DNA from 2 places in the Sphingomonas sp. CFBP 13733 genome. Region 2 is predicted to be linked to the other one. Evidence: predicted binding sites of a transcription regulator. Region 2 holds the regulator's gene; the other holds the start of a gene.
What was found. Region 2 encodes LexA, which represses DNA repair genes until DNA is damaged. Its sites were predicted from a motif close to GTTCCNCNCTTGTTCT; they were not measured.
Positions count from the first base shown of each region.

Region 1: IFT71_RS11230 (MmcB family DNA repair protein) is a predicted target of LexA. The motif match lies at 2,141-2,156, and genes of this name have one in related genera.

Region 1 is NZ_JACYUP010000003.1:556,103-559,508, reverse strand. Features, by position in the region: gene IFT71_RS11250 (PTS sugar transporter subunit IIA) at 1-431, shown strand, start outside; gene IFT71_RS11245 (PaaI family thioesterase) at 421-900, shown strand; gene IFT71_RS11240 (DUF1491 family protein) at 911-1,237, shown strand; gene IFT71_RS11235 (cell wall hydrolase) at 1,427-2,050, shown strand; gene IFT71_RS11230 (MmcB family DNA repair protein) at 2,168-2,665, shown strand; gene IFT71_RS11225 (ankyrin repeat domain-containing protein) at 2,726-3,382, opposite strand.
Region 2 is NZ_JACYUP010000004.1:535,331-538,736, reverse strand. Features, by position in the region: gene IFT71_RS15030 (molybdopterin molybdotransferase MoeA) at 1-1,140, shown strand, start outside; gene lexA (transcriptional repressor LexA) at 1,209-1,937, shown strand; gene IFT71_RS15020 (ComEC/Rec2 family competence protein) at 2,098-3,406, opposite strand, start outside.

The sequences.
Region 1 (3,406 bases), on a different contig from region 2:
TCCTGACCGGCATGGTCGCGGCAAACAAAAAGGCCGTGCTTCACCATGTCGCCACGCTTGCTGCCGACATTGTCGAAGGCGACGCAAAAACTATCGCGGACCGTCTGATTGCCCGCGAAAAGCTGGGCTCGACGGGATTTGGCGGTGGTGTCGCGATCCCGCATGCCAAGCTCGACGGACTGACACAGGTCACGGCGGTGTTCGCGCGACTGGCGCAGCCGATCGATTTTCAGGCCGTCGACGATCTGCCCGTCGATCTCGTCTTCATGTTGCTGTCGCCGACCGACGCGGGTGCGGTTCACCTGAAGGCGCTTGCCCGGATATCGCGTCGGCTGCGCGACAAGCTGTTCCTCGACAAGCTGCGCGGTGCAGGCTCGACCGATGCGCTCTATGCGCTGTTCACCGCCGATGCGGTCCGTGATGCCGCCTGAACTGGCCTCCGCCGGCGCCGAGGCGCATTTTCGTGCGCTCGAATCGCTCTACGCCTGTGCGCCGATCAACCGCTTCTTCGAATCGACGCTCGAGATACCGGAGGCCGGTGTTGCGCGGATCCGGTTCACGATCGACGAACGTCATTATCATGCCGGCGGTGCCGCGCATGGGACGAGCTATTTCAAGATGCTCGACGATGCCGCCTTCTATGCCGCAAACAGCCTCGTCACCGATCGCTTTCTCCTGACGACCGCGTTCAACCTGTTGCTGACCCGCCCGTTAAAGGCGGGGCCGGTCATCGCCGAAGGCCGCTGGATCAGCGGGAAGCGCCGCGTGTTCGTCGCCGATGCCCGGCTGATCGACGCCGAGGGGGAGGAGGCGGCGCGGGGGACGGGTACGTTCATGCGCTCGCGGATCGCCTTGGCCGGGCTTCCCGGATACCGCGTCTCGCCGCGTCCGCTGCCGTGATGGTCCTGCGATGAGCGACCGCCTTCCCAGCGGCGTCCTCGTCAGCGCGCTGCTCCGACGGGTCAACGACGCGGGCGGTTTTGGCGCAGTGCTCGCCAAGGGGGACGCACAGGGCGGCGCGATCCTCGTGGTCGCAATAGACCGAGGTGCCCTGCCCCGCCTGCTCGAGCGCGGGATCGGCGCCGATGGGCGAACGGCGTTGATCGACTCGACTCCGACCGAAGATCTCGACGGCTATTGGCGTCGACGGCGGTCGAGCGATCCGGATCTCTGGGTGATCGAGGTGGATGTCGCAGCGGCGGAACGGTTCGCCGCTGAAACGATCCTGGCCGATTGACTCCAAAGTCCCCCCGATAGAGGGGATATTCAACATTGATTGGCGTTGTGCTGGGACGGGTGCGATCCGGATCAGTTACGCAGTCGGGGGGATGCCTGGACGATCGGCTCGTACGATTGGTTCCGTGGTCCAACCGCATCTGAATAAGTTTGAATGACGATTTTGCAGCGGGCCGCAACGATTGCGGTCATGACCTTCTCTCTCGCCGGCCTGTTCGGCAACAGCGCGCCCAGCCAGGCGACCGGCGTCGATCGCTCGACCGCCAGCCTTACCGCACTCGCAAATCTAAACGCCCTCTCCTCTCAGAATGTTCCGCAGACCGTTCCCGCCGTGACGCCCGTCACCGCCGTCGAGCCCGCTGCACAGACCGCCGTCCCGACGTCGGCCGAAATCGAAGACGAAGAATTCGAAACGCTCGCTCAGGCCGTTGCCGCGCAGGATAGCGCCGCCGCCGACGAAGCGCTCCAGTGCCTTGCCGGCGCCATCTATTTTGAATCCAAGGGCGAGCCCCTCACCGGCCAGCTCGCCGTCGCCGAAGTCATCATCAACCGCGCCAAGTCGGGTCGTTTTCCCGCCGACGTCTGCGACGTCGTCAAGCAGCGCGGCCAGTTCAGCTTTGTCCGCGGCGGCCAGATCCCCGCGATCAACAAGGGCACGTCGTACCGCATCGCCATCGCCGTCGCGAAGGTTGCACTGGCCGATGCGTGGAACAGCCCGGCCGAGAAGGCGCTGTATTTCAACACCGCCGATCGCCGCCCTGCCGGCCGCGTGATCAAGGTCGCTTCGATCGGCAACCACGTCTTCTATCGCTGATCGACAGCCGATCCGGACAGGATCTGGTTCATGATCAGCATCACACCTGCATCGCCAACGCTATAAACAATCCGTGAACGCGCTTGCGTCGTTCGCGGATTGTTCTATTTCTGGCGCATGCTCGACACCCCCCCGGACTCCTGCATCGACGAACCCGGATCGCCCTTATGTGCCGCCGATGTGGCACGCGGCGTGATCCGGATGTTGTTGCGCCACGACCTGACCGCGATGGCCGAGGTTCCCCTCGACGGGGGGCGTCGCGCCGATCTGATGGCGATCGATGCCCGCGGGCAGATCGTCGTCGTCGAGATCAAGGTGTCGCGCGCGGATCTGGTCGGGGATGGCAAATGGCCTGAGTATCTCGGGCATTGCGATCGCTATTTCTGGGCGGTGCCGGCCGGGTTCGACATGCGGCCGCTGCACGGGGCGGCGTTCCTGCCCGAACGTACCGGGATCATCGTCGCTGACCGCTATGACGCCGCGATCGTCCGTGAGGCGCATACGACCCCCCTGCCCGCGCATGTCCGCAAGCGCTGCACTTTAGCCTTTGCGAGACGCGCCGCACGCCGCCTGATCGCACAGGTCGATCCCGACGCCGCCGGTCTCGCCTTCTGATCCGGCTGGCGGCTGATCCTCCCGATACGCGGCAGGATCAGCCGCCCGGCGACGTGATCGTCAGAATTTCGGTCCCGAAACTGCCTTGCGGGTCTTCTTCGGCGCATCGGCCAGCAGCTTGGTCACCACGACGTTGCGGCCGTCCTGCTTGGCATAATCGCGGGCCGACATGCCGGCGATGATATCCGCCTGATCGGGATCGGCGTTTTCGTTGAGCAGCACGCGGATCATGGCGATGTCGCGGCGCTGAACGGCGCGGATCAACGGCGTTTCCCCTGCCGAATTGGCAAGATTCGGATTGGCGCCGGCTGCGGTCAGGATCGGGATCATGTCTGTCTGGCCGAGCGTCACCGCGAGGAGCAGCGGCGTGTTGCCCTTGCCGTCGCGCAGATTGGCGTCGGCGCCCTTTTGCAGCAGGAACCGCAGATAGGTCTCGTCGGCGCGTTTGATGACGATGTGCAGCGCGCCCTCGCCGGTCGAGACGTCGCGCGCATTGACGATGCTGCTGCCCGGACGTCCGAGCATTTCGAGAACCTCGTTGTTCTTCGACTCGCGCACCGCGTTCAGGAATTTATAGCCTTCCGACTGGTTCTGCGCGTGTGCGACATGCGGGGCGATCAGGGTGGCAACGGGAAGCGCGATCACGGCTCCCATCAACAGGGCGCCCATGGTCTTGGCGCCCGTCGTCAGGGCGGGGCACTGGCGGATATACGACATCGATAGATCCTCGGGACGCGGGTG
Region 2 (3,406 bases):
GCCATGGCATCGCGCGTGCCGGCCGAAACCGTGCCGCTGCGCTCCGCGATGGGTCGCTGGGCGGCGGAGGACATTCTCGCCCGCCGCACCCAGCCTGCGACCGACCTTTCGGCGATGGACGGCTATGCGATCCGCTACGCCGATCTGCCCGGCCCCTGGACCGTCATCGGCGAGAGCGCGGCCGGCCGCCCCTTCGCCGGCACGCTCGCCCCGGGCGAGGCGACGCGCATCTTCACCGGCGCGGCGATGCCGCCCGGCGCTGATACCGTCCTTGTTCAGGAAGAGGCCGCGCGCGACGGCGACCGGCTGATGCTCGACGGCGAAGGCCCCGCCTTTGAAGGCCGCAACACACGCCGCAAGGGGCTCGACTTCGCGATCGGCACGCGGCTGATCGCGGCCGGCGATCGGCTGACGCCCGCGCGCATCGCGGTCGCTGCGACCGGCGGGCACGGCGCGCTGTCGGTCGGCCGCCGGCTGCGCGTCGCGGTCGCCGCGACGGGCGACGAACTCGTCCCGCCCGGCTCGACGAACGATCCCGTCCCGCTGCCGGAATCGAACGGCATCATGCTCGCCGCGATGCTTGCCGATCTGCCCGTCGACATCGTCGATCTGGGGATATTGCCTGATAGGCTCGACACGCTGCGTGACGCCTTTGCCGGGGTCGATGCCGATCTACTGGTGACCACGGGGGGCGCGTCGGTCGGCGATCACGACCTCGTCCGCCCCGCGATCGAGGCGGCTGGCGGGGCAATCGACTTCTGGCGGATCGCGCTGCGCCCGGGCAAGCCGATGATGGCGGGCGCGCTCGGGCGGACGATGCTGCTCGGCCTACCTGGCAATCCCGTCTCCGCCTTCGTCACCGCCATCCTCTTCGTCCGCCCCGTCGTCGCGCACATGCTCGGCGCGCGCGATCCCCTGCCGCAGACGACGCACGCGCTGCTCGGCGAGGATCTTCCGCCCAACCAGTCGCGGACCGACTATATGCGCGCCGAACTGCGCGACGGCCGCGCCTATGCCTCGACCATCCAGGACAGCTCGATGCTGCTGACGCTCGCCCGCTCGTCCTGCCTGATCATCCGCGATGGCGACGCGCCGGCGGCGAGGGCGGGCGACTCGGCGGAAATCCTCGTCATCGCGTGACGTCACCGCTTGACGAAGCTGCAAGTGTTCCATAGAAGTTCCTCGTCTGTTCCGGACGGAGAACCGTTATGCTCACGCGCAAGCAGCACGAGCTTGTCTGCTTCATCAATGACCGCCTCGCCGAGACGGGCGTGTCGCCCTCGTTCGAGGAGATGAAGGACGCGCTCGACCTGAAATCGAAATCGGGCGTGCACCGTCTGATCAGCGCGCTTGAAGAGCGCAACTTCATCCGGCGCCTGCCCAACCGGGCGCGCGCGCTCGAAGTGCTGCGAATGCCCGAGCGTCCCGAGGCTGCAATCGCACAGACTGCGGCGAAGTCGGGGCCGAAGGCGGCTGCGGCATCGGCCGGCACCGTATCTGCGCCGGACACGGCCAGCGCCACGCCCGCGTCGCCCGCCCGCATCGCGGCGAACGACGTCGTCGAGATCCCGCTGCACGGCCGGATCGCCGCCGGCGTCCCGATCGAAGCCTTTGAAGGCAGTTCGATGCTGGCCGTTCCGGCCGCATTGCTCGGCACCGGCGAGCATTATGCGCTGGAGGTTTCGGGGGACTCGATGGTCGAAGCCGGCATCCTCGACGGCGATTATGCGCTGATCCGCCGTACCGAGATCGCCCGCGACGGCGAAATCGTGGTCGCGCTGATCGAGGACAGCGAAGCGACGCTGAAATATTTCCGCCGCGAAGGCGCAATGGTCCGGCTCGACCCGGCCAACCGCGCCTATGACCCGCAGCGTTATGCGCCCGCACAGGTCCGGGTTCAGGGCAAGCTGTCGGGTATCCTGCGCCGCTACGACTGACGAATGCCGGGTGGCGCTGGCGGTCATCACCGCCACGCAACCGGCAGTGGCGTTCGTGACCAACGGCCCCAGGCACCATCGTCCGCGTTTCGGAATTGCGGCCCTCCCAATCGGAGGCCCCACCTTCGCAGGATCATGACCCGACATACCCAGTCGCGACCTATCGCTCTGACCACCCCCGAGCCGGCACTCGAAACCGGACCGACGCCGCCCCCCCGGCCAGCCCATGCTGATCGCCCGCCGCCCCGAACCGTCGCATTGGCCGCGCCAGCGTCGGTGGATCGCGCCACGGGTGCCGGTCCCCCGGATTGAGCACCGTCACCATCCGCCCCGTGGTCAACGTCAACGCGATCCCCCCGGTCCGCGCGAGCATCGACCGGTCGAGCTTCAGCCATCGCGGCGTACAACCGCGCGGCAGCCCGCGCTCGCTGATGACGATGTCCGCGCGCCGGCAGGCGGCAACCATCTCCGCGATCGGCACCCGGTAAACGCTGCGCGTGGCCAGCACGCGCCAAGCCCGGCCGTGGGCGACGACATCGGTCAGGCACAGGTCGCGGCTGCACCGCGCGTCGGGCTGATCCGCGAGCAGCAGCGGCTCACCATCGACCCCGCCATTCTCCGCCAGTGTATCGCGGACATAATCCCCCGCCCGATCGCGAAGCAGCGCGAGCCCGGCGGCGGTCCGGACCGCGACATGGCGACCATCGCCCGTGACCAGTATATCGGGTGACGGCGTCGTCAGCGCCCAGATCGCGCCAATCGCCAAGGGCAGCATTCCGATCCGTCGCCACCGCGTCCGCCACAGCGCGATCCACACCCCGCCGCCGACCATCAGCGCAAACGCCCCATCGGGAACCGCCGGCAGCGCGCGGACCGCGCCCGGTGCATGCGCCACGCCGCGCGCGAGCCACAGCAGCGCGTCGAGCGCATGCTGGACCAGCCACCAGGCGGGCGCGCCAATCCCGATCGTGTCGAGCAGCAGCGCCAGCGCCTCGAACGGCATCACGACAAACGTGGTCAGCGGGATCGCGACGATATTGGCGACCGCGCCGTACAGCCCGGCCTTGTGGAAATGATAGACTGCGATCGGCATCAGCGCCGCCTCGACGACGAGCCCGGTCAGCAGCAGCGACGCGGCGCCGCGCAAGAGGCGCCTGCCGCGGCCCTCGTCATGCGGCGCGAACGTGGCACGGACGACGGGATGCTCGTGCAACGCGATGATCGCGGTGATTGCGGCGAACGACAATTGGAAGCTCGGCCCGGCGAGCGATTCGGGCAGCGCGAGCATCACCGCGATCGCCCCCGTCGCGACCAGCCGCAACGTCATCGCCTCGCGCCCCATCGCCAGCGCGACCAGCACCAGCAACGCCGCGACGCACGAGCGGATTGTCGGCACCTGGCTGCCCGTCAGCACGGTGTAGCCGATCGCCGCCGCCGCACCGGCAAGCGCGGCGATCAACGGCAGTCGC